3 regions of the Nitratireductor sp. J20-h4 genome follow, and region 1 is predicted to be linked to each of the others. Evidence: predicted binding sites of a transcription regulator. Region 1 holds the regulator's gene; each other region holds the start of a gene.
What was found. Region 1 encodes PhoB, which activates phosphate uptake and scavenging genes when phosphate is short. Its sites were predicted from a motif close to TGTCATNNANCTGTCAT; they were not measured.
Positions count from the first base shown of each region.

Region 2: ACT2B0_RS09480 (UDP-2,3-diacylglucosamine diphosphatase) is a predicted target of PhoB. The motif match lies at 5,917-5,933, and genes of this name have one in related genera.
Region 3: phnC (phosphonate ABC transporter ATP-binding protein) is a predicted target of PhoB. The motif match lies at 3,968-3,984, and genes of this name have one in related genera.

Region 1 covers NZ_CM165557.1:3,607,281-3,615,066, forward strand. Annotated here, with positions in the region: gene ACT2B0_RS17325 (cytochrome c family protein) at 1-303, shown strand, start outside; gene ACT2B0_RS17330 (FG-GAP repeat domain-containing protein) at 300-2,006, shown strand; gene phoB (phosphate regulon transcriptional regulator PhoB) at 2,025-2,714, opposite strand; gene phoU (phosphate signaling complex protein PhoU) at 2,733-3,446, opposite strand; gene pstB (phosphate ABC transporter ATP-binding protein PstB) at 3,487-4,302, opposite strand; gene pstA (phosphate ABC transporter permease PstA) at 4,316-5,920, opposite strand; gene pstC (phosphate ABC transporter permease subunit PstC) at 5,913-7,301, opposite strand; gene ACT2B0_RS17360 (substrate-binding domain-containing protein) at 7,417-7,786, opposite strand, start outside.
Region 2 covers NZ_CM165557.1:1,942,685-1,950,470, reverse strand. Annotated here, with positions in the region: gene gltX (glutamate--tRNA ligase) at 1-457, shown strand, start outside; gene ACT2B0_RS09500 (DUF2865 domain-containing protein) at 375-1,592, opposite strand; gene ACT2B0_RS09495 (NADP-dependent malic enzyme) at 1,679-3,982, opposite strand; gene ACT2B0_RS09490 (fumarylacetoacetate hydrolase family protein) at 4,166-5,008, opposite strand; gene ACT2B0_RS09485 (SDR family oxidoreductase) at 5,049-5,828, opposite strand; gene ACT2B0_RS09480 (UDP-2,3-diacylglucosamine diphosphatase) at 5,977-6,795, shown strand; gene dgcA (N-acetyl-D-Glu racemase DgcA) at 6,864-7,786, opposite strand, start outside.
Region 3 covers NZ_CM165557.1:4,065,674-4,073,459, forward strand. Annotated here, with positions in the region: gene phnE (phosphonate ABC transporter, permease protein PhnE) at 1-1,019, opposite strand, end outside; gene phnE (phosphonate ABC transporter, permease protein PhnE) at 1,024-1,992, opposite strand; gene phnD (phosphonate ABC transporter substrate-binding protein) at 2,064-2,972, opposite strand; gene phnC (phosphonate ABC transporter ATP-binding protein) at 3,059-3,898, opposite strand; gene ACT2B0_RS19685 (DapH/DapD/GlmU-related protein) at 4,221-4,838, opposite strand; gene phnL (phosphonate C-P lyase system protein PhnL) at 4,835-5,539, opposite strand; gene phnK (phosphonate C-P lyase system protein PhnK) at 5,604-6,380, opposite strand; gene ACT2B0_RS19700 (alpha-D-ribose 1-methylphosphonate 5-phosphate C-P-lyase PhnJ) at 6,428-7,321, opposite strand; gene ACT2B0_RS19705 (carbon-phosphorus lyase complex subunit) at 7,469-7,786, opposite strand, start outside.

The sequences.
Region 1 (7,786 bases):
TTCGGCGACCTGAAGCGCCACCGGATCGCCGACCGCCAGGTCGCCGTGCTCGGCAACGAGCTGCTCGCCCAGCGTTTCGTGGAACGCAGCGTCTTCATGACCGCCGAGCTGTGGGGCGTCGGCTCGACCGATCCTTACGGCCATCGCAACGACCTGCCTTCGCTCGACAGCGTGATCCGCGCCCATGGCGGCGACGCACGCCGGGCGCGCGACAATTACCTCGCGCTAGCCGAAACCGAGCGCAGCGCCCTGATCGCCTTTCTGAAGACCCTGGTGATCGAGCCGGAGCGGGTAACGCCATGACCGCCTGCTCGCGCGCCCTCCCGCGTCTTGCGTGCTGGATCGCGGCCGCCGCGACGCTTTTGTCGACGCCGCTCGCCGCCGACGAAGCGCTGCCCGATCCGTCGGGCGACGTGCCGGTGATGGAGGAGCAGGCGCGCGCGGCGGGGCTCGTCCACGCCTATCGCGGCCCGTGGGAATTCTTCGTCGGCGGCGGCGCGGCTGCCCTCGACTGCGACGGCGACCGCCTGCCCGATTTGTTCGTGGCCGGCGGGCGCGAGCCGGCCCGGCTTTACCGCAACCGCAGCACGGCCGGCGGCGCACTGCGTTTCGACGAGGTCCCGCTCGGCCTCGAGCCGGACGATCTCGACAAGGTGCTCGGCGCCTATCCGCTCGATATCGACGATGACGGCCACCGCGATCTCGTCTTACTGCGGCTCGGCGAGAACCTGATCCTGAAGGGCGGACCGGACTGCGCTTTCGAAAAGGCCAATCGCGCCTTCGCCTTCGATGGGGCGCGCGCCTGGACGACGGCCTTCGCGGCAAGCTGGGAGGCCGGCCGGCGCTTTCCCACGCTCGCCTTCGGCAATTATGTCGACCGCAGCGCGCCCGGCTCGCCCTGGGGCACCTGCCACGACAACCGGCTCTACCGGCCGGGCGCCGGCCCCCGGCCAGACTATGCCGCCGCCAGTGCGCTCAGGCCGGGTTATTGCGCGCTGTCGATGCTGTTCACCGACTGGAACCGCTCGGGCACGCCGGCGCTGCGCATCACCAATGACCGGCATTATTATCGCGGCGGCCAGGAACAGCTCTGGCGCGTCGAGCCCGGCCGTCCGCCGCGCGCCTATCGCAAGTCCGAAGGCTGGCAGCACCTGACGATCTGGGGTATGGGCATCGCCGAGGGCGACCTCGACGGCGACGGCTTTCCCGAATACGCGCTGACCTCGATGGGCGACACCAAGCTGCAAAAACTCTCCCAAGAGGCCGCCGATGACGAGCCCGCCTATGTCGACATCGCCTTCGAAAAGGGCGCGACCGCCCACCGCCCCTACGCCAGCGACGATCTGAAACCGTCGACCGGCTGGCATTCCGAATTCGCCGACCTCAACAATGACGGCCTGCTCGATCTCTTTATCGCCAAGGGCAATGTCGAGCGCATGCCCGACTTCGCCGCGGTCGATCCCGACAACCTGCTATTGGGCCAATGGGACGGCACCTTCGTGGAGGCCGGTCACCTGGCCGGTATCGACCGGCCGACCAAGGGGCGCGGCGCGATCGTCACCGATTTCAACGCAGACGGCATGCTCGACCTCATCGTCGTCAATCGCGAGCAGAACCTGTCGCTGTTTCGCAATCGCGGCGCCAGGACGGCGTTCGGCACAAGGCCGATGGGCAATTTCCTGGCCGTGGAGCTCAGCCAGCCGGAACCCAACCGCCACGCCGTTGGCGCGCTCATTTCGGTCAAGGCCGGCAACAACACCTATAACCGCACCGTTCAGGTCGGCGGCGGCCACGCCTCCGGCCATGCCGGTTTCGTCCATGTCGGGCTGGGCACCGCCGAACGGGCCCAGGTGCGCGTCAAGTGGCCGGACGGCGAATGGAGCGCGCCTTACCGGGTGTTCGCCAACAATTTTGTGCTGATTGCGCGCGAGACCGACGCGGCGCGCTACTGGTATCCGCCCGACACACCGGACGCCGACAGCTGGAAGGCGAGCGGCGCACAATAACGCCGCGATCCATCGGTTCTAACCGTCCTTGATCGCGTAGCCCGCCCCGCGAATGGTGCGGATGACATCGGGCAGCCGGCCGACATTGACAGCCTTGCGCAACCGACCGACATGCACGTCGACCGTGCGTTCGTCGATATAGATCGTCTCGCCCCACACATTGTCGAGCAACTGGCTGCGCGAGAACACGCGGCCTGGATGCTGCATCAAGAATTCCAGCAGCCGGAACTCCGTCGGGCCGAGACGGATCTCGCTCTTGCCACGATAGACGCGGTGCGCCTCACGGTCGAGCATGATGTCGCCGACTTTCAAGACGCTCGACAGCACTTCGGGCTTGGCGCGTCGCAGCAACGCGCGCACGCGCGCGATGAACTCCGGCGTCGAGAACGGCTTGACGAGATAGTCGTCGGCGCCGGTCGACAGGCCGCGCACGCGGTCGCTTTCCTCGCCCCGCGCCGTCAGCATGATCACCGGCAGGCGCTCGGTCTCGGGCCGCATGCGCAGCCGCCGGCACAGTTCGATGCCCGATACCGCCGGGACCATCCAGTCGAGCACCAGAAGATCGGGCACGCTTTCCTGCAGGCGCAGTTCCGCCTCGTCGCCGCGGGTGATCACCTCGACCTGATAGCCCTCCGCCTCAAGATTGTATTTGAGCAGCACGCATAACGGCTCCTCATCCTCCACGACCATGATCTTCGCAGCGTTCATCGCCAAGTCGACACCCCGTCAGGCTTCGGAAGCCGCGCTCGAAACGGCTGTTTCGTCGAGCTTCGGCCGGTTGATGGGGAGTTGTTCGCCGGTCATCACATAATAGGCGTTCTCGGCGATATTGGTCGCATGATCGCCGATGCGCTCGAGGTTCTTGGCACAGAACAACAAATGCGTGCAGGCGGTGATGTTGCGCGGATCTTCCATCATATAGGTCAGCAGTTCGCGGAAGATGGCGGTGTATTTGATGTCGATCTTCTCGTCCCCGGCCCTGAGATCCTTGAGCGCCGCGGCGTCGCGCGCGACATAGCGGTCGACGATGCCCGAAGCCTGGGCATGCACCATCTCCGCCATCGATTCGATCGACTGCGACAGGCTTTTCGGGGTGGTCGTCTGGCCGACGGCCCCGACACGCTTGGCGATGTTCTTGGCAAGATCGCCGATCCGTTCCAGATCGCCCGCCATGCGGATCGCGCCGATCACCGCGCGCAGATCCTGCGCCATCGGCTGGCGCCGGGCGATCAGCGTGATCGCCCGCTCGTCGAGCTCGCGCTGCTTGGCGTCCATGATCGTATCGTCGGACACGACCCGCTGCGCCAGCGGATTGTCCGACGACAACAGCGACCGCGTGGCGTCGGCGACCATCGTCCCCGCAAGGTCGCCCATCTCGCGGATCAGGCGGTCGACGCCTTCCAACTCCTCGCCGAAAGAAGTGACGATATGTTCGCCCATCGGTTCATCCTTGCATTCGAAAAAACGCGCAAGCGCCGGGTCAGCCGAACCGGCCGGTGATGTAGTCCTGCGTGCGCTTGTCGTCGGGATTCGTGAACATCTTGTCGGTCGCCCCTTCCTCGACCAGATAGCCGAGATGGAACATCGCCGTGCGCTGCGAGACGCGGGCGGCCTGCTGCATGGAATGGGTCACGATCACGATGGTGTAGTTCTGCCTGAGTTCGTCGATCAGCTCCTCGACCTTGGCCGTGGCGATCGGGTCGAGCGCCGAACACGGCTCGTCCATCAGGATGACCTCGGGCGACACGGCGATGGCGCGGGCGATGCACAGGCGCTGCTGCTGGCCGCCGGAAAGCCCGGTTCCCGGCTCCTGCAGCCTGTCCTTGACCTCGTCCCAGAGCGCAGCCTTGCGCAGGCTCGATTCCACCACTTGGTCGAGCTCCGCCTTGTTCCTGGTCAGGCCGTGAATGCGCGGACCATAGGCGACGTTCTCGTAGATCGACTTGGGAAACGGGTTCGGTTTCTGAAACACCATGCCGACGCGGGCGCGCAGTTCGACGACGTCGATCCTGGGGTCGTAGATATCCTCGCCGTCGAGCGTAATATCGCCGCCGACGCGGCAGATCGCGATCGTGTCGTTCATCCGGTTGAGACAGCGCAGAAAGGTGGATTTGCCGCAGCCGGACGGGCCGATCAGCGCCGTCACCTGCTTTTCGGGAACGTCGAGATCGACCCCGAACAACGCCTGCTTGTCCCCGTAGTGAACGGTGACGCCCTTGCCGCGCATCTTGATCGCGGCAATGTCCGTCTGGTCGGCGATTTGCTGTTCAACACCAGCTTCGGTCAGCATGTTCATCGTCCTCACTCCGTTACCACCGCCGTTCGAAGCGCTTGCGCAGCACGACGGCGATGGCGTTCATGATCACAAGAAATCCGAGCAGGATCAAAATCGCGGCGGACGTCTTTTGCTGAAAGGCGGGTTCCGGAAAATCGGCCCACATGAAAATCTGCACCGGCAGGACGGTCGCCGCGTCGGTGAACCCGCCGGGTATGTCGACGATGAAGGCGACCATGCCGATCATCAGGAGCGGCGCCGTTTCGCCCAGCGCCTGGGCCATGCCGATGATCGTCCCGGTCATGATGCCGGGCATGGCCAGCGGCAAGACGTGATGGAAGACGGTCTGGACCTTGGAGGCCCCGATGCCCAGCGCCGCCTCGCGGATCGACGGCGGCACCGCCCTTAGCGCCGCGCGCGCGGCGATGATGATCGTGGGCAGCGTCATCAGGGCAAGCACCATGCCGCCGACAAGCGGCGCCGAGCGCGGCAGGCTGAACCAGTTGAGAAACACCGCCAGACCGAGCAGGCCGAAGACGATCGACGGCACGGCGGCGAGGTTGTTGATATTGACCTCGATCAGATTGGTGAACCGGTTCCTGGTCGCGAATTCCTCCAGATAGATCGCCGCGGCGACCCCGATCGGAAAGGACAGCGCCAGGGTGACGACCATCGTCAGCGCCGAGCCGACCACGGCGCCCCAGATGCCGGCGAGTTCCGGCTCGCGACTGGCGCCGGTGAAGAAGAACAGCGTATTCCAGCGGTTCTCGATCTTTCCCGCGCCGGCGAGCCGGTCGAGCCAGACGATCTCGCGATCCGTGATCTTGCGATTGGCCTCCGCCGTCTCGATCGTGCGCAGTAAAGCGTCGGCCGGTGTCTCCACACTGCTCTCCAGCGGCTCCAGCACGGTGCCTTTGCCGACCGCGCCGCCCGCCTCCCCCGACGACAATTCGGTGATCTTGACCGTGCCGCCGGCGATCTCCAGCAGCAAGGATTGCGATCCGCTGGTCAGGCGCAGACCGCCGCCCTCGCCTTCGACCGCACCCGCGCCGCGCGCCATCGCCAGGATTGCGTCGTCGGCAAAGCCGATCGCGACCTCGTCGCCCGCCCCCGAAACCCTTACATCCGCGATCCGGCGCGACGGCCCGGACTTCGCCAGCAGGCCTTTCAGATAAAGATCGGCGAAATCGTCGAGCGGCACGGCGATCTCGTGGGTCCCGCCGAGTATGGCCGGGTCCGCCTCGATCTCCTCGCGCAGCATCACGCCCGCTCCCGTCGAGACCAGCCCGCGCAGGAGCCGCCGCTCCTGCCGGCCGGAGACCTGCGGGAATTCGTTGCCCAGCCCGTCATGAACAAGGCCGAGAAAGTTTGCCGCGCGCGGGTCCGCCGGGTCGATCTTATCCGCCGACAGATCGACCTCCAGCATGACGTAATTCTGTTGGAAGGCCGGCAGCGCCTTGGTGACGATGGTGGAGAGCAGCAAAAGCAGGAAAAAGCCCGCCAGCGCCACCGCGCCCGCGCCCAGCCATTTGAAGCGTGCCTCCGCGGCGTAGCGCGCGCGCAGGCGTGCCTTCGCGGCATCGCCGGTATGAAGGCCGTCGGGCGAGGCAGGCCCGGTCGATAGGGTGGTATCAGTCATATTGCTCACGATATTTCTGGACCACGCGCAGCGCGATCACATTGAGAGCCAGCGTGATGACGAACAAGAGCAGGCCGAGCGCGAACGCCGCGCGCGTCTTGGCGCTGTCGAATTCCTGATCGCCGACCAGCAGCGTCACGATCTGAACCGTCACGGTCGTCACCGCCTCGAGCGGATTGAAGGTGAGATTCGCCGCCAGCCCCGCCGCCATCACCACGATCATGGTTTCGCCGACCGCCCGGCTTACGGCCAAAAGCAGGGCCGACACGATGCCCGGCAATGCCGCCGGCAGCACCACGCGCCGGATCGTCTCCGAGCGGGTCGCGCCCAGCCCGGCCGAGCCGTCGCGCAAGGATTGCGGCACGGCGTTGATGACGTCGTCGGACAGTGACGACACGAACGGGATGATCATGATGCCCATGACCACGCCGGCGGCGAGCGCGGATTCGGAGGCGACGTCCAGGCCGATGCTCTCGCCGACGCCGCGAAAGAAGGGAGCGACCGTCAGCGCGGCGAAGAAGCCGTAGACGACGGTGGGAATGCCGGCCAGGATCTCCAGTACAGGCTTCGCCACCGCCCGCACGCGCTGGGTGGCGTAGTCGGACAGGTAGATCGCCGCCATCAGCCCGACCGGCGCGGCGATCAGCATGGCGATGAAGGTGATCAGCAACGTGCCCGCCAGCAGCGGTACGGCCCCGAAGATTTCGGTGTTGACGTCGCCCGCCTCGCCGCCGGCGCCGGTAAAGGCACTTTGCGGCGACCAGTGCAGGCCGAACAGGAAATTGAAGATCGGGATTTCCGAGAAGAACAGGATCGATTCGAAGATCAGCGACAACACGATCCCGATCGTGGTCAGGATGGCGATCATCGAGCACAGAATGAGAAACCACTTCACCACCCGTTCGACGACGTGGCGGGCGCGATAGGCCGGTGCGATCCGCGAATAGCCGAAAAGGCTTCCGCCGGCCGCGAGAATGAGCGTGACCGCGGTGATCAGCCAGATGCTGGTCTGGTGGAGCGAGCGGAAAACGACGGCCGCGGCTTCCTTGGTTTCGTCGGGAAACGACACGATGCCGCCGAAGGCGATCGCGCGCGCATCGCGCAGGAAAGCCTGGAGCTGCGGTACGCCGAGTTCGGCCAGTTCCGCCGCGAAACGCGACTGCACGATGGAATCTTCGATACCCGGCGTGGCGATGCGCCAGATCAGGACGGCCAGCAGCGCCGGTCCGGCGGCGATCATGGCCAGAAACAGGCCGTGCTGGCCTGGAAGCGAGTGAAGCCGCGACACTTCGCCGCCGACGGTTGCGACAGCCCGCGAGCGGCCGACGAGATAGGCCGCGACAGCGAGGGCAACCATCAACAGGACGAGATAATTAACCATCGGCGACGACCCACCCCAAACAGTGTCTCGAAGTCCCGGGCGCTCTCACGCACCGGTCTTGCGGGTTTCGTATGGCGCGGCCGGCCGTTGACCGCCCGCGCCATATCGAACTGTGTCAGGAGCCCATGCCCTTGAGCGCCTTGGCTTCCTCGGCCTGTGCGGCGCGGTCGGCCTCCGGCAGCGGGATCAGACCCTTGTCGGCAAGATAGCCCTCGGGGCCCCAGGCCGCCTCGGACGTGTATTCGGCAATGAACTCTTCCATGCCCGGAATGACGCCGACATGTTCCTTCTTGGCGTAGACGAACAGCGAGCGTGACACGCCGTAGTCGCCCGACGCGATGTTTTCGAAGGTCGGCTCGACGCCCTCGACCGTTGCGCCCTGCAGCTTGTCGGCGTTCTGGTCCAGGAAGGAGAAGCCGAAGATGCCGAATGCCTTGGGGTTGGCTTCCAGCTTCTGCACGATCAGATTGTCGTTCTCGCCGGCT
Region 2 (7,786 bases), 1.7 Mb from region 1:
CTCGGCGGCCAAGTTCGATCCCGCCGATCTCGTCCATCTCAATCGGGCGCTGCTTCAGACGATGCCGTTTGCCGCCGTGCGCGACCGGCTGGTCGCCTTCGGCGTCGGCGGCGAGCAGGCCGAGGCGTTCTGGCTGGCGGTGCGCGGCAATCTGGACCGCCTCACCGACGCCGCGCGCTGGTGGAAAGTGGTGTCGAAGGGCTATCGGTGCGATGTGCCGTTTGCCGAAGCCGACGCGGCCTTTCTTGCCGAAGCGTTCGCACTCCTGCCCGGCGAGCCGTGGAACGGCGCGACCTGGAAGGCCTGGACGAGCGCGGTCAAGGACAAGACCGGACGCAAGGGCAAGGCCCTGTTCCGGCCGCTGCGGCTTGCCCTTACCGGGCTTGAGTCCGGGCCGGAGCTGTCAGATCTATTGCCGCTTCTGGGTCGGGAAGAAACGCTGGCCCGACGACCCTGACCTTGCGCTCGCCATCTTCGCCGGTGTCCTCGGAAAGCGGCTGTGGTGCCGGTTCGGCCGGCTTCAATACGGTCCTGATCATGGCCTCATCGAGGCCGCCGGCCTGATTGGCCAGCGTTTCGGGATCGGCGGCCGGATCGGGCCGCGGCAGCGGCACCGGCAGCACCGGTTCGGCGGCCGGGACGTCCTCGCCAGCGGTTTCGGTCTCGCCGGCGATGACGGAGAACCCGCGCGCCGGGTTGCAGCCGCAGCTTGCCGGCCGCTGGTAATCGGGACGCCGGTACAAGAACGCGGCGGGAAGTTCGCTATAGGGCGTGCCGGCCATCGAGACCATCTGGTCGGTTTCCTCGTCGGGGACGCGATGCATGTAAAGCGCGACCTCCGTCCCCGGGCACATCGCCTTGCAGGCCGCCTCGTCGCGGCCGAGCGCGCTTGCCGGGGTCGAGAACGACACCGGAAAATAATAGCCGTCGCATGTGCGCACGCACACCGTGCGAAACCGGCCGTCAACGCCCGGCGCGATCTCGATCGGGCCGTTGCGGCCGATGACGGCGCGCACCCGCCGGTCGTCGTCGAGGGGAAGGCGCCGGCGTGGTTCTTGCCTTTCGGCGTCGGCTGACCGGTTGAGAAGCTCTTCAAACAGCGGCCGGCGGCGCTGGTCCTGGCGTGCGTCGCGTGTCGCCACGGCCGGGTCGCGGCAGTCATTGGCCTCGAGCGAGGCCATCAGCCGCCGCCGTTCGCGCCTCGTGTCGCCGCCGCGAGACAGGCCTGCATGTTTGCGCTCCAGCGTTGCCAGGTTGTCGTGCATGCGCTTCAACGTGTTGTCGAGCGACTGGCAGACATTGCCGGCGTCGCGGCGGAAAAAGCCGCCCGAGCAGCCTGCACGGCGCTGCTGGCGCTCGGCCTTGGCGATCTGGCCCTTTTGGTCAAGGATCGCCTTTTCGTAACGCCGTGCCGCCGGCGAGGGGGCGCTGCGCGTCTGGCCGAGCGCGGCCAGGCGCGCCTCGAGATCGCGGCAAACACGCGCGGCGGCCTCAGCCGGCCCGGGCGACAAAAGGACGACCGCGATCGCAACGAGCAGCGCGGCGCAACGCGCCAGGCCGATCCTGCTTCCCGCTATTGGTGGTTGCGTCAATCCCATATCGGCCTCGCAGTCGCGGACCGGCCCAACCTAGCCGATGCGGGTTAACCCGATCTTTAGCATAGGCGTGGCCGCCGGCTTCAGGCCTCGGCGGTCTGCGAGGCCTCGACCACCGAAAGGGCTGTCATGTTGACCACGCCGCGCGAGGTGACCGAGGGCGTCAGTATATGTGCCGGGCGCGCCGCGCCGAGCAGGATCGGGCCGACATGCAGCGCGTCGGTCAACTGCTTGATCGTGGTCAGCGCGATATTGGCGGCATCGAGATCGGGAAAAACCAGCAGATTGGCCTCGCCCTTCAGCCTGGAATGCGGATAGACGCGCTGGCGCAGCATTTCCGAAAGCGCCGAATCGCCGTGCATCTCGCCATCGGCTTCCAGTTCCGGCGCCAGTTCCGCGATCAGGCTCGCCGCCTTGCGCATCTTCAACGTGCTCGGGGTATCGCGCGAGCCGAAATTCGACAGGGACAGCAGGGCCGCCTTGGGCTCGATGCCGAAGCGGCGGATTTCGGCCGCCGCCAGCACGGTCATCTCGGCGATTTCCTCCGCGCTCGGCTCGACGCTGACATAGGTGTCGGTGAAGAAGGTCACGCCGCGCTGCATGATCAGCATCGACAGGGCCGACAGGTCGCGCACGCCCGGCCTGTGGCCGACGATCAGGTCGACATTGCGCAGATGGCGTTCGAACCGGCCTTCCAGGCCGCAGATCATCGCATCGGCCTCGCCGCGGATCAGCGCCAGCGCCGCAATGACCGTGTTGTTTGTGCGCACCATGGTGCGCGCCGCCTCCTGGGTGACGCCGCGCCGGCCGGCGACGCGGATCAAGAGATCGACATAGTCGCGGTAGCGCGGATCGTCCTCGGGATTGACCAGGCCGAAATCGGCGCCCGGCCGGATTCTGAGCCCGTGGCGTTGCAGACGCACCTCGATCACGTGCGGGCGCCCGATCAGGATCGGCTGGGCGATGCCTTCCTCCACCACCACCTGGGCGGCGCGCAACACGCGTTCGTCCTCGCCGTCGGCATAGATGACGCGTTTGGCCGTGGCCCGGCGCGCGGCCGAAAAGACCGGCTTCATGACCAGGCCGGAGCGGAACACGAACCGGTTCAGCCGGTCGATATAGGCGTCGAGATCGGTGATCGGCCGCGCGGCGACACCGCTCTCGCAGGCCGCCCTGGCGACGGCGGGCGCGATCCTGAGGATCAGGCGCGGGTCGAACGGCGACGGGATCAGGAATTCGGGGCCGAAGGTCGGCGTTTCGCCGGAATAGGCGCGCGCGGCGACGTCTGACGGTTCCTCGCGGGCCAGGGCTGCGATCGCCCGGACCGCGGCCATTTTCATGTCCTCGTTGATGGCGGTGGCGCCGACATCGAGCGCGCCGCGGAAGATGTAAGGAAAACACAGCACGTTGTTGACCTGGTTGGGAAAATCCGAACGCCCCGTGCAGATCATGGCGTCGGGCCGCGCCGTGCGCGCCACCTCCGGCATGATCTCCGGCACCGGATTGGCAAGCGCCAGGATCAGCGGGCGCTCGGCCATTTCCGCCAAAAGCTCCGGCTTCAGCACGCCGGCCGCCGACAGGCCCAGAAAGACGTCGGCGCCGCCGATAACGTCGGCGAGCGCGCGCGCGTCGGTCTGCTTGAGATACGGCTCCTTCCACCGGTCCATTTCCTCGGTGCGGCCCTTGTAGGCGACGCCGTGGCGGTCGGTGATCCAGATGTTTTCGGGCCTGGCGCCAAGCGAGACCAGCAGGTTGAGGCAGGCGATCGCGGCCGCGCCTGCGCCCGAGGTCACGATCTTGACCGTGGCGATGTTCTTTTCGGCCAGTTCGAGCGCGTTCAACACCGCGGCGGCGACGATGATCGCCGTTCCGTGCTGGTCGTCGTGGAAGACGGGGATTGCCATGCGCTGCTTCAGCCGTTCCTCGACCTCGAAACACTCCGGCGCCTTGATGTCTTCGAGATTGATGCCGCCGAAGGTGGGTTCGAGCGCGGCGATGGTCTCGACCATGCGTTCGATATCGGGCGCGTCGATCTCGATGTCGAACACATCGATGCCGGCGAATTTCTTGAACAGCACCGCCTTGCCTTCCATCACCGGCTTGGACGCGAGCGGGCCGATATTGCCGAGGCCGAGAACGGCCGTGCCGTTTGAGACGACGCCGACCAGATTGGCGCGGGCGGTGTAGTCGGCGGCGCTGGCAGGATCGTCGTGGATCGCCAGGCAGGGCACCGCCACGCCCGGCGAATAGGCCAGCGCCAGGTCGCGCTGGTTGCCGAGCGGCTTGGTCGCCTGGATCTCGAGTTTTCCGGGCGAGGGGTAACGGTGGAAGAACAGCGCCGCCTCGTCGAACTCGCTGCGCTCGGTCTTGTCCTGCTTCTTCGTCATGTCACGATGTCCAATGCCTGAACGGCCAAATTAGCACGCCGCATCCCATCATGGGGAGCGGTCGGCTTGAAGCTGTTTCGCACTCCGCGGCGCTAGCGGCCGGATGCGATTTCGATGTCGGGCCCGTCCGTTCGATTCGCGCTTGGCGCCTTAGCGCGCGCGGGTCGTGGGGCAGGCCTCAGGTCAGCGTGCCACGACCGTCTGGCGCTGTTCGCCGAGGCCGGCAATACCCAGGTGCATGGTGTCGCCGTCGCGGAGGAATACCGGCGGCTTGAAGCCGAGGCCGACGCCCGGCGGCGTGCCGGTGGTGATGACGTCTCCCGGTTCCAGCACCATGAATTCCGACAGGTATGAAATGATTTCGGCCACCGAGAAGATCATCGTCGCCGTGTTGCCGGTCTGGCGCCGCTCGCCATTGACGTCGAGAAACATGTCGAGAGCCTGCGGATCGGCGATCTCGTCGGCCGTCACCAGAAACGGGCCGAGTGGTCCGAAGGTCGGCGCGCTCTTGCCCTTGATCCACTGCCCGCCGCGCTCGGCCTGATAGGCGCGTTCCGACACGTCGTTGCACACGGCGTAGCCGAAAACATGCGACAGGGCGTCGTTCTTGTCGACATAGTCGCAGCGCTTGCCGATCACCACCGCAAGCTCGACCTCCCAATCGAGTTTTTGCGCCCCGCGCGGGATCAGTACGTCGTCATTGGGCCCCGATAGGGAATTCGGCGCCTTGGAAAACACGATCGGCTCCTTGGGGATCGGGGCGCCGGTCTCCGCGGCATGATCGGCATAGTTGAGGCCGATCGCGATGAAATGGCCGATACGGCACAATGGTGCGCCGATGCGGCTGCCTGCCGGTGCGGCCGGGCGCGCGGACAGGTCGGCGCCGGCGAGTTTCTCGTAAAGTGCAGGAGAGACCGAGTCGGGTCCGTAATCGGGCACGATGCCGGACATGTCCCGGATCGTACCGTCGGCGTCGACCAGGCCCGGCCGTTCGTTCCCCTTTTCGCCAAAGCGTACCAGTTTCAATGGCTTGTTCCTCGTTCTTTGAGAGTGGATTCAACGGCGTTCAAAAGGCGCTCGGATAAAGCCCGCCGTCGAGGATCAGGTTCTGACCAGTGATATAGCCGGCATGCGCCGAACACAAAAACGCGCACGCCTTGCCGAATTCCTCCGCCGTGCCGAGGCGGCCCGCGGGAATGTCGGCGGCGACCTTTTTTGCCTGCTTCTCGACGCTGACCCCGGCCTTGTCGGCCGCGAATGCCAGCGTGCTGCGGATACGGTCGGTGTCGAACTTGCCGGGCAGAATATTGTTGATGGTGACGTTGCTGCCGGCGACCGTGCGGGCGATGCCGGCGAGAAAGGCGGTCAGTCCGGCGCGTGCGCCCGACGACAGGTCGAGCCCGGGGATCGGCTGATAGACCGAGAGCGAGGTGATGTTGACGATGCGTCCGAAACCGCGATCGGCCATGCCGTCGATGACGGAGCGGATCAGTTCGATCGGTGTCACCATGTTCTGCGTCACGCCGTCAAGCAGCGCCTCGCGGTCGAGCTGGCGGAAATCGCGCAGGGGTGGCCCGCCATTGTTGTTGACCAGAATGTCCGGGGCCGGACATGCGGCCAGCAGGGCTTCCTGGATCTCCGGCCTCGACACGTCGCCGGCGATTTCGGTCACCGTAACTTTGTAGCGTTCGCGCAGCGCGGCGGCGGTCGCGGCGAGCGTGTCGGCGTTGCGGCCGTTGATCACCAGCGCGCAGCCGGCTTCGGCCAGAGCGCTTGCGCAGCCAAGGCCGAGGCCACGGCTCGACGCGCACACGATCGCCGACCTGCCTCGAATTCCCAGATCCATCTTCGATTCCTCTCGCTTGCCGGTCGCACAGTAGTGTCTGAACGGTTTTGAGAAAACTCCCCAAACGCCGCGGCGCCCATGCGGGCGGCGTCATATGTTTGTGACATGAATCGTGTCTTGGGAGGCCGGCAAATAGAGGTGGCGCTTCATGGCCGGGGAACAGATCCGCACCTTCCGGACGCTTTTCGTCTCGGACATCCATCTGGGCTCGAAACCGGCCAAGGCCGAGCTGCTGATCGACTTTCTGCGCCATCACGATGCCGCAACGATCTATCTCGTCGGCGACATCGTCGACGGCTGGCGCCTGCGGCGCTCTTGGCATTGGCCCCAGGCCCATAACGACGTGGTGCAGAAGCTGTTGCGCAAGGCGCGCAAGGGCACGACGATCGTCTATATCGCCGGCAATCACGACGAGTTCCTGCGCGCCTTTCAAGGCGTGCATTTCGGCGGCATCGTGGTCGCAGACCGTGCGATCCACGAAGCGGCCGACGGGCGACGGTTCCTCGTCATCCATGGCGACCAGTTCGATACGATCGTCCACAACGCGCGCTGGCTCGCCTATCTGGGCGACAAGGCCTACGATGTCGCCATCCTCGTCAACCGCGCCGTCGGCGTCTTCCGGCGGCTGTTCGGCATGCCTTACTGGTCGTTTTCGTCCTGGGCCAAGGTGCGCGTGAAGCAGGCGGTGAACTTCATCGGCGCCTTCCAGGAGGTGGTCACGCAGGAAGCCCGTCGCTCCGGCGTGGAGGGCGTGGTGTGCGGGCACATCCACCACGCGACCATCGCAAGGATGGGCGACATCGACTACATCAACACCGGCGACTGGGTCGAAAGCTGCACGGCGGTGGGCGAGAACGAGGACGGCTCGTTCGAGATCATCACCTGGACGCAGGCGCGCGGCGCCGAACGCGACAGGCCCGACACGATCGTGCCGTTCAAGGGTAAGAAGACCGCCGAAGCCGCCTGACGCCGATCAATCGACAACCCTGTTGCCGGCAAGAGCGACGGGCGCGGTCGTCTCGGCCGGCCGGAGGCTTACCCCCACAAGGCGGGTTCGGGCGGCGACACCAGCGAGCCGGAATAGCGCAGGCCGGGCGACCGGTCGCGGGCCAGGAGCAGCGGACCGTCGAGATCGACATAGTCGGCGTCCTGGGCCAGCAGCACCGCCGGCGCCATCGCCAGCGAACTTCCCACCATGCAGCCCACCATGACGCCGAAGCCGCGCTTGCGCGCCTGGTCGCGCAGGTCGAGCGCGGCGGTCAGGCCGCCGGTCTTGTCGAGCTTGATATTGACGGCGTCGTAAAGGCCGCAAAGCGCGTCCAGGCTGTCGGCGGTGTGGACGCTTTCGTCGGCGCAGATCGGCACCGGATGGGGAATGTCGCGCAGGATCTCGTCCTGGCCGGCCGGCAGCGGCTGCTCCACCAGCGCGACATGGAACTGCGCGGCGGCGAGCAGGTGGTCGCGGATAGTGTCGCTCGTCCAGCCTTCGTTGGCGTCGAGTATGATGCGGCTGTTGGGCGCGACGCTGGCGACGGCATGGATGCGGGCATAGTCGTCGCTGGTGCCGACCTTGACCTTCAAAAGCGGCCGGTGGGAGGCCTGGCGCGCCTGGGCGGCCATGTCTTCCGGCGAGCCGAGCGAGATCGTGTAGGCGGTGACCACCGGTCTGGGCAGGATGCGGCACACGGCGTGGTGCGCGCGCTGGCTGGCCATTTTGGCCTCCAGATCCCACAGGGCGCAGTCGACCGCGTTGCGGGCCGCCCCGGCCGGAAGCGCCGCTTGCAGGTCCTTGCGGCTCAGCCCGTTCTGGATGTCGCCGGCGATGCTCTCGAGCGCTGCCTGCACGGTCTGCGCGCTTTCGTCATAGCGCGGATAGGGCACGCACTCGCCGCGGCCGACATAGCCGGCTTCGCCGATCGAACAGGTGATCACCTCGGCCTCGGTCTTGGTGCCGCGCG
Region 3 (7,786 bases), 460 kb from region 1:
TTCGAGGTGATGTTGCGGGCGGCCATGAAGGCAAGCGGAAAGGCAAGCAGCGACGCGAATACCGTGCCGACAAAGGCCATGACGATGGTCTGGAGCAGTTTCAGCCAGACGTCGCCATGCTGCCATTCGGCGTTATGCAAGAAATCGGTCCAGGCCCGCGCCGCGTTCGACATTTGTGGGTCGACGCGCTCGCCGGAAACCAGCAAGGCCGCCACCGCGCCGAAGGATTTGCCCCAGAAGGGCGAACGCGTGTCGAAAAAGAAGTTTTCCCATCCCCAGAAGCGATGCCTTATCTTGACCTCGTCGTTCTCGATCTCGACGCGGCCGGGAAAGCCAAGCGAAACCACGATCTTGTCGCCGGGGCCGCGCTGGCTGGCCCAGCCCGGCAGGGCGCCGCGAACGGTGACGGCCCGATCCGGCTCGATGTCGGCGATCAGCATGTCGGCGCCGCGCGCGACGACGACCTTTCCAGGCGCGATGTCGATGCGCGCGCCGCCGATCCTCACCAGCGCGCGCACCGCCGCTTCCTCGCGCACGATCTCGGCGGGGACGACGTCGCGCGCCGCGCCGCCGGTCACGGTATCGCCGGTCGGCGCCGGTTTGCCGCCGACCGTGCCGAGAAAGCTGCCGGACGAACTCTTCACACCGCCGCCTGACGCGCCGGTTGTGCCGGCGAGCCTTTTGTCCACCACGGCCTCTTCGATCTCGACCCAGTCGGGGTCCGGGTTCGCACCCAGCGGTGAAAACCGCGGATAGGAGATCTCGAGATGGTTTTGCGAAAACGCGATGTTCGGCCTGACCTCGTAGGAGACCCAGTCGGCGAGATAGCTGCCGGCGATCGACCAGTTGCCGTTGGCGACGACCGCGCCGATCGAAAACAGCCACCAGGCGAAGACGAGATAGGCCATTGTGCCGGCGGCGACCAGCCAGCCGGTCAGGCGCCCGGCAAGCGAGCGGGAGAAAACCGCCGGGTGGCGGGCGACAACGGCGTTGATCGCGGCGGTGTCGAGTACGCTCATCGATCTAGCCTCCCCGTCCGAATTCAAACGCCTGCGCGCCGACGAGCCGCTTGCGCAGCCAGGCGGAAAGCTGGTCGACGGCAACGATGGTGGTAAAAAGGAGAAGAATGATCGCCAGCGTCTTGGCCTCGTGCCCGCGGCTGATCGACAGCCGCAACGCCTCGCCGATGCCGCCGCCGCCGACCGCGCCGATAATGGTGGAGGCGCGCACATTGATCTCGAAGCGCAGCAGGGCGTAGCTCAGGAAGTTGGGCATGACCTGCGGCACGATCGCGAACCAGACCCGTTCGATCCAATTGCCGCCGGAGGCGCGCAAGCCTTCCTCGGGGCGCATGTCGGCGTTTTCGACGACTTCGAAGAACATCTTGCCGAGCGCGCCGATAGTGTGGATGGAAACGGCGATGATGGCAGGAACCACGCCGAGCGAAAAAATGGCCAGGAAGAAGCCGGCGATCACGATTTCGGGGAACGCGCGCAAAATCTCCATGAAGCGGCGCACGAAGAATCGCAGCCAGCGATTCGCCGTCAGATTGCGCGCGGCCAGAAAACACAGAACGAAACCGAGACCGAAGCCGATCAACGTCGCCACGAGCGCGATGTTCAGCGTCTCGATCATCTTGTAGACATATTCCGGCATGTAGAGCGTCTCGGTCAGATAGACGCGTCCCTCAGCATAGTTGAACTTCAGGCTGCCGTCGTCATAGGGCGAAGGCAGGTCGAACAGCGCGCGCCAGACTTCCCAGCCGTCGCGCGGAATCAGCATGCCGACGAAATCGAAGAAATGAGGCAGCCGGTCGAAGAACTTGCCGGCGTTGGTCTCGTTGGCGAACCAGAGCGAACCGGCCATGGCGGCAAGAAGCAGGCCCAGACCGAGGACGGTATGGAGGCGCCGCCGCGAGGCGAGCTCGCGCCAGTGGCGCTCGACGGAAAGCCCGCGTTCCGACAGCCGCGTATCCAGCTCGGTGGTACTCATCAAACCGCCCGTGAACAGAGGCAGCCATGCGGCGCGCAAATCGACGCGCCGCATGGCGGGACAAAAATGGCCTACGAGCCGATCTTGGCCCTGCGCGCCGCGATGATGGCTTCGTAGAAGGCCGGCGTCACTTCGGTGAAACTTTTGTATTCCCCGCCCTGGATGGCCGAGAAACATTCGGCGTCGGTTTCGGGCAGCGCCATCATGAAGTCCTTGAACTTGGTCTTCATGTCGGCGTCCATCGAGGACCGCACGACGATCGGACCGTTCGGGATCAGCGGCGATTTCCACAATTCGACCAGGTCGTCCATGTCGAGGATGCCCTTGTCGACCATCTTGCGCAGATTGCCGGAGCTGTAGCCGTCGGAGAAATCGCCGACGCCCGAGGCCCAGGTCGTGCCGGCGTCGAAGGTGCCCTTGACCACTTCGAGAACCAGGTTCTCGTGGCCGCCGCCGAAACCGGTTTCGGCGAAGAATTCGCCGACGGACATGCCGATATCGGCCGGCAGCGTCACGGAGGGCACCAGAAAACCGGACGTGGAATCGGGATCGGCGAAACCGAGCTTCTTGCCCTTCATCTCGTCCAGCTTGGTGATGCCGGAATCCTTGCGGGCGACCATCACCGCGTAATACCCCGTCGATCCGTCGGTCTGGACCGTGGTCAGGATCGGCTCGACCGCGTTCTCGTCTTCCAGAAACACCTTGGCATAACCCGAGGCGCCCAGCTCGGCATAGTCGAGCGTGCCGCCGAGCAGGCCCTGGATCACGCCGTCATAGTCGGCGGCGGGAAACAGCGACACTTTTTCCACGCCGAGCAACTCGGGAAGCGCGTCGGCCAGACACTGGAAATTGCGTAGGCGATCGGCCTCGTTCTCGCCTCCAATGATGCCGATGCGGAATTCCTTGAGGTCTTCGGCCTGGGCCTGGCCGCCCATCAGGGCGCCGAGCGCGACCGCGCCCAATAGAGCCTTCTTGAACATGAATGCCTCCTGTTCGTTGCAGTGTGGTTGGGTCTTGTTGACTGACTTGCGAGCGCCCGTGACGCCGGGCGCGACGATCCCGTCCATCAGCCCGCGAAGGCGGGTGCAATGGCGCTGGCGGATTCGGTGATCTTGACGCGGTGCGGCGTGAGGCTGGTCGAGGTGATGTCCTCGGAAAATTCGGCGTCGTCGCTTTCGGCGCCGTATATGGCGCGCACTGTCGAGGCCGTCAGCGCGTCAGCCGGGCCGTCGAACACGACCCGGCCGGCGGCCATTCCGATCACCCGCGCGCAATAGTTCCGGGCAGTATCGAGCGTGTGCAGATTGGTGATGACGGTAATGCCTTCGCGGGCGTTGATGTCGGCGAGCGCGTCCATGACGATCTTGGCGTTCAGCGGATCCAGCGAGGCGATCGGCTCGTCGGCCAGGATCACCCTGGGTTCCTGCATCAAGGCGCGTGCGATCGCGACGCGCTGCTGCTGGCCTCCCGACAGCGTCCCGGCGCGCTGCAGCGCCGTTTCCGCGATGCCGAGACGTTCGAGCGCCATGATGGCGCGCACGCGCTCCTGGCGCGAAAAGGAGCCGGCCAGGTTGAGCAGCGTGGACCGGTGATTGAGCCGGCCGAGCAGCACGTTGGTCAGCACGTCGAGCCTGGGCACGAGATTGAACTGCTGGAAGATCATCGCGCAGTCGCGCTGCCAGGTGCGCAAGGCGGCCCCGCGCAGGGCGGAGACCTGGCGATCGGCGAATGAGATCGTCCCCTCGGATGGGTCGATCAGCCGATTGATCATGCGCAGCAAGGTCGACTTTCCCGCCCCGGAGCGACCGATGATGCCGACCATCTGACCGTCGGCGATCTCCACGTCGACATTGTCGACTGCGGTCTTTTCGCCGAAGCGTCGCGTGACCTTCTGGATTTTCAGCATGCTCGTTTTCCCGCGGGGCGGCGTTCGCCTGTCCTGGGAACTGCGCTACCGAAGCCGCGTGAAAGTGGAATGTCAGGAGGATGACAGTTCTGTAACGCCGCACCGCGACATGACGGACCCGCCGCGCCAATCGCTTGGCGGCCGGTTGGCCATGCAGGGGCTGGCGGTCCGGCGTCGTCATCGTCGCAGCGTGAAGACATGCGCGCGCGATCGGCCGCCCTTGCGGTGAGGCGGCCTCGCGCGGCTGGCGGGTCGACGCGGAGAAATTCCGTCCGGCCCGCGCGCGCCGCGCGGGGGCAAACGGGCCCGGGCAGGCTTCGGATCAGGCCCCGTGTTTTTCGAGGAAGGCGGCGGCGTCGAGCGTGCGAAAATCGTCGAGCGCGCCGCGCAGGCGCCGGTGATCCCAGTCCCACCAGGCCAGATCCTGAAACCGCGCCGCGGTGGCGCGGTCGAAACGCTCGCGGATCGGTTTGGCCGGAACACCGCCGACGATCGTGTAGGGCGCGACATCCTTGGACACCACCGCGCCGGCCCCGATGACGGCGCCGTCGCCGATGCTGACCCCGGGCAGGACGGTCGAGCCGTGGCCGAACCAGGTGTCGTGACCGATGGTGACCTTGTTCTGGCGGCGCCAGTCGAAAAACGCCTCCTCGTGCTCGGCATCCTCCCAATAGTCGGACGCGCGATAGGTGAAATGGTGCAGCGTCGGCCGCCAGGTCGGATGGTTGGTGGCGTTGATGCGCACGGCGGCCGCGATATTGGCGAACTTGCCGATATCGGCGCACCACACGCCGCAATCCTGCATAACGTAGGAATAGTCGCCCAGGACCGAATCCTGGAAGCGGGTCCGCTCGGCGATTTCGGTATAGCGGCCGAGCGTCGAGCCACTGACCTCGGCGGTCGGGTGGACGAACGGGTTTTCTGAAAGTTTCGGCATCAGGCGGCCTTTGCGGGGGCGAAATCGGTCACGTCGACGATCTGGTCGGCGACGGCCTCGCGCACGTCCTGATCGTGAAAAATGCCGAGCAGGGCGACGCCGGCCGCCTTTTTCTCGGCGATCATGTCGATCACCACGGCGCGGTTGGTGGCGTCGAGCGAGGCGGTCGGCTCGTCGAGCAAGAGGATCGGATGGCGGGTGATGAAACCGCGCGCGATGTTGACGCGCTGCTGCTCGCCGCCGGAGAAGGTCGCCGGCGGCAGGTCCCACAATCTTTCCGGCAAATTGAGCCGGCTCAACAGATCGCGGCTGCGCGCCAGAGCCTCCGCCCTGTCGCGGCCGCGCGCCAGAAGCGGCTCGGCGACGATGTCGAGCGCCGACACGCGCGGCACCACGCGCAGGAACTGGCTGACATAACCGAGCGTGTCGCGACGGATCGCCAGCACGTCGCGGGGGCTGGCGGCGGCCATGTCGGTCAGCGTGCCGTGATGATCGATGATGATCTGGCCGGAATCGACGGCGTAGTTGCCGTAGAGCATTTTCAGGATCGAGCTCTTGCCGGCACCGGACGGCCCGCCGAGCACGGCGCATTCGCCGGCCTGGAGCGCAAAGCGCGCCTTGTCGACCACCGGCAGGCGGATACCGTCGCGCAGATGCATGGTGAAGCTTTTGCAGAGCTCGGAAACGACAAGCGGCGTTGCCATTCGGTTTTCTCCCTTTCGCACGGTCGTGCCCGGATCTTGGCCCGCTCGGTTCGCGTTCATGTCCTCACACCTGCAGGATCGAGGAGACGAGAAGCTGGGTGTAGGGCGCCTGCGGGTCGTCGAGCACCCGGTCGGTCAGGCCGTGCTCGACGACGTGGCCGTCCTTCATCACCATCATGCGATGCGACAGCAGCCGGGCGACGGCGAGGTCGTGCGTGACCACGATCGCGGCCAGGCCGAGCTCGCTGACCAGGCCGCGCACAAGGTCGAGCAGGCGCGCCTGCACCGACACGTCGAGCCCGCCGGTCGGTTCGTCCATGAAGATCAGCCGCGGATGGGTGACGAGGTTGCGGGCGATCTGCAGGCGCTGGCGCATGCCGCCGGAAAAGGCGCGCGGCTGGTCGTCGACGCGGTCCTCGGCGATTTCGACGCGGCCCAGCCAGTCGACGGCGGTGGCGCGGATATTGCCGTAGTGGCGGTCGCCGATCGCCATCAGGCGTTCTCCGACATTGGCGCCGGCCGAGACCGTCATCCTCAGCCCGTCGGCCGGGTTCTGGTGGACGAAACCCCAATCGGTGCGCATCAGGAAGCGGCGCTCGGCCTCGCCCATGCGATAGAGCTCGCGCCAGCTGTCGTCGCGCATGCGATAGCTGACCGCGCCGGAAGTCGGCAAAAGCCGGGTCGATACGCAGTTGAGCAACGTGGTCTTGCCCGAGCCCGATTCGCCGACCACGGCCAGAACCTCGCCCGGCCACAGATCGAACGAGACGTCGTCGCAGCCGACGCGCGCGCCATAGGATTTGGACAGGCCCGCGACACGCAGCAGGGGCTCGTCGGACACGCTCTGGCCGGTCATGGCTTCACCTTTCGCAACGGAATACGGGCGGGTCATTCGGCGGCCTCGGTCATTTCGCCGACATGGCCGGCCGCGCGCCGCTTTTCGCAAAAATCGGTGTCGGAGCAGACGAACATGTGGCCGCCGCGATCGTCCAGGATCACCTCGTCGAGATAGACGTTTTCGGCCGCGCACAGCGCACAGGGCTTGTCGAACTCCTGCACCTTGAAGGGATGATCCTCGAAATCGAGGCTGACCACGTCGCAATAGGGCGGAATGGCGTAGATGCGCTTCTCGCGCCCGGCGCCGAACAATTGCAGGGCCGGCGAGCGGTGCATCTTCGGATTGTCGAATTTCGGTGTCGGCGAGGGGTCCATCACGTAGCGTCCCTCGACCTTGACCGGATAGGCGTAGGTGGTGGCGATATGGCCGTGCCGGGCGATGTCCTCGTAGAGCTTGACATGCATGAGGCCGTATTCCTCGAGCGCGTGCATCTTGCGGGTCTCGGTCTCGCGCGGCTCGAGAAAGCGCAACGGCTCGGGGATCGGTACCTGGTAGACCAGCACCTGGCCCTCGGCCAGCGGATGCTCGGGAATGCGGTGGCGGGTCTGGATGATGGTCGCGCGTGCCGTTTCCGTCGTCACCGCGACGCGCGCCACCTTCTGGAAGAAGGCGCGGATCGACACCGCATTGGTGGTGTCGTCGGCACCCTGGTCGATGACCTTCAAAACGTCGTCGGGACCGATCACCGACGCCGTCACCTGCACGCCGCCCGTGCCCCAGCCATACGGCATCGGCATCTCGCGGCTGGCGAACGGCACCTGGTAGCCGGGAATGGCGATGCCCTTGAGGATCGCGCGCCGGATCATGCGCTTGGTCTGCTCGTCCAGATAGGCGAAATTGTAGGACGGCGCTTCGGCAAGCGACGCTGCAACATTATCGGACATGAGGCGTTTCCTTCGAAAGGAGACCGACATGGACCTTCTCATCCTGCCGATCATTCTGGCGCTGGTGCTGACCGCCTATCTGATTTATCGCGGCTACCGGGCGCGCGCGCTGGGCCGCAGGACGCCCGACCAGGACAACTAGCCGGCTCATTCGGCTGCCTTTCCCGTCGCCTCGTCGGTGACGGCCATTCGCGCCTCGGCTTCGGCGCGCATACGCCGAACCAGGTCGAGATCGGCCTGGAAGTCGACATAATGCGGCAACTTCAGATGCTCGACGAAACCGGTCGCCTGGACGTTGTCGGCATGGGCGAGCACGAATTCCTCGTCCTGGGCCGGGGCGGTAACGTCTTCGCCGAACTCGCCGGCGCGCAACGCCCGGTCGCACAGCGCCATCGCCATCGCCTTGCGCTCCGACTGGCCGTAGACCAGGCCGTAGCCGCGGGTGAATTGCGGCGGCACCTTGGC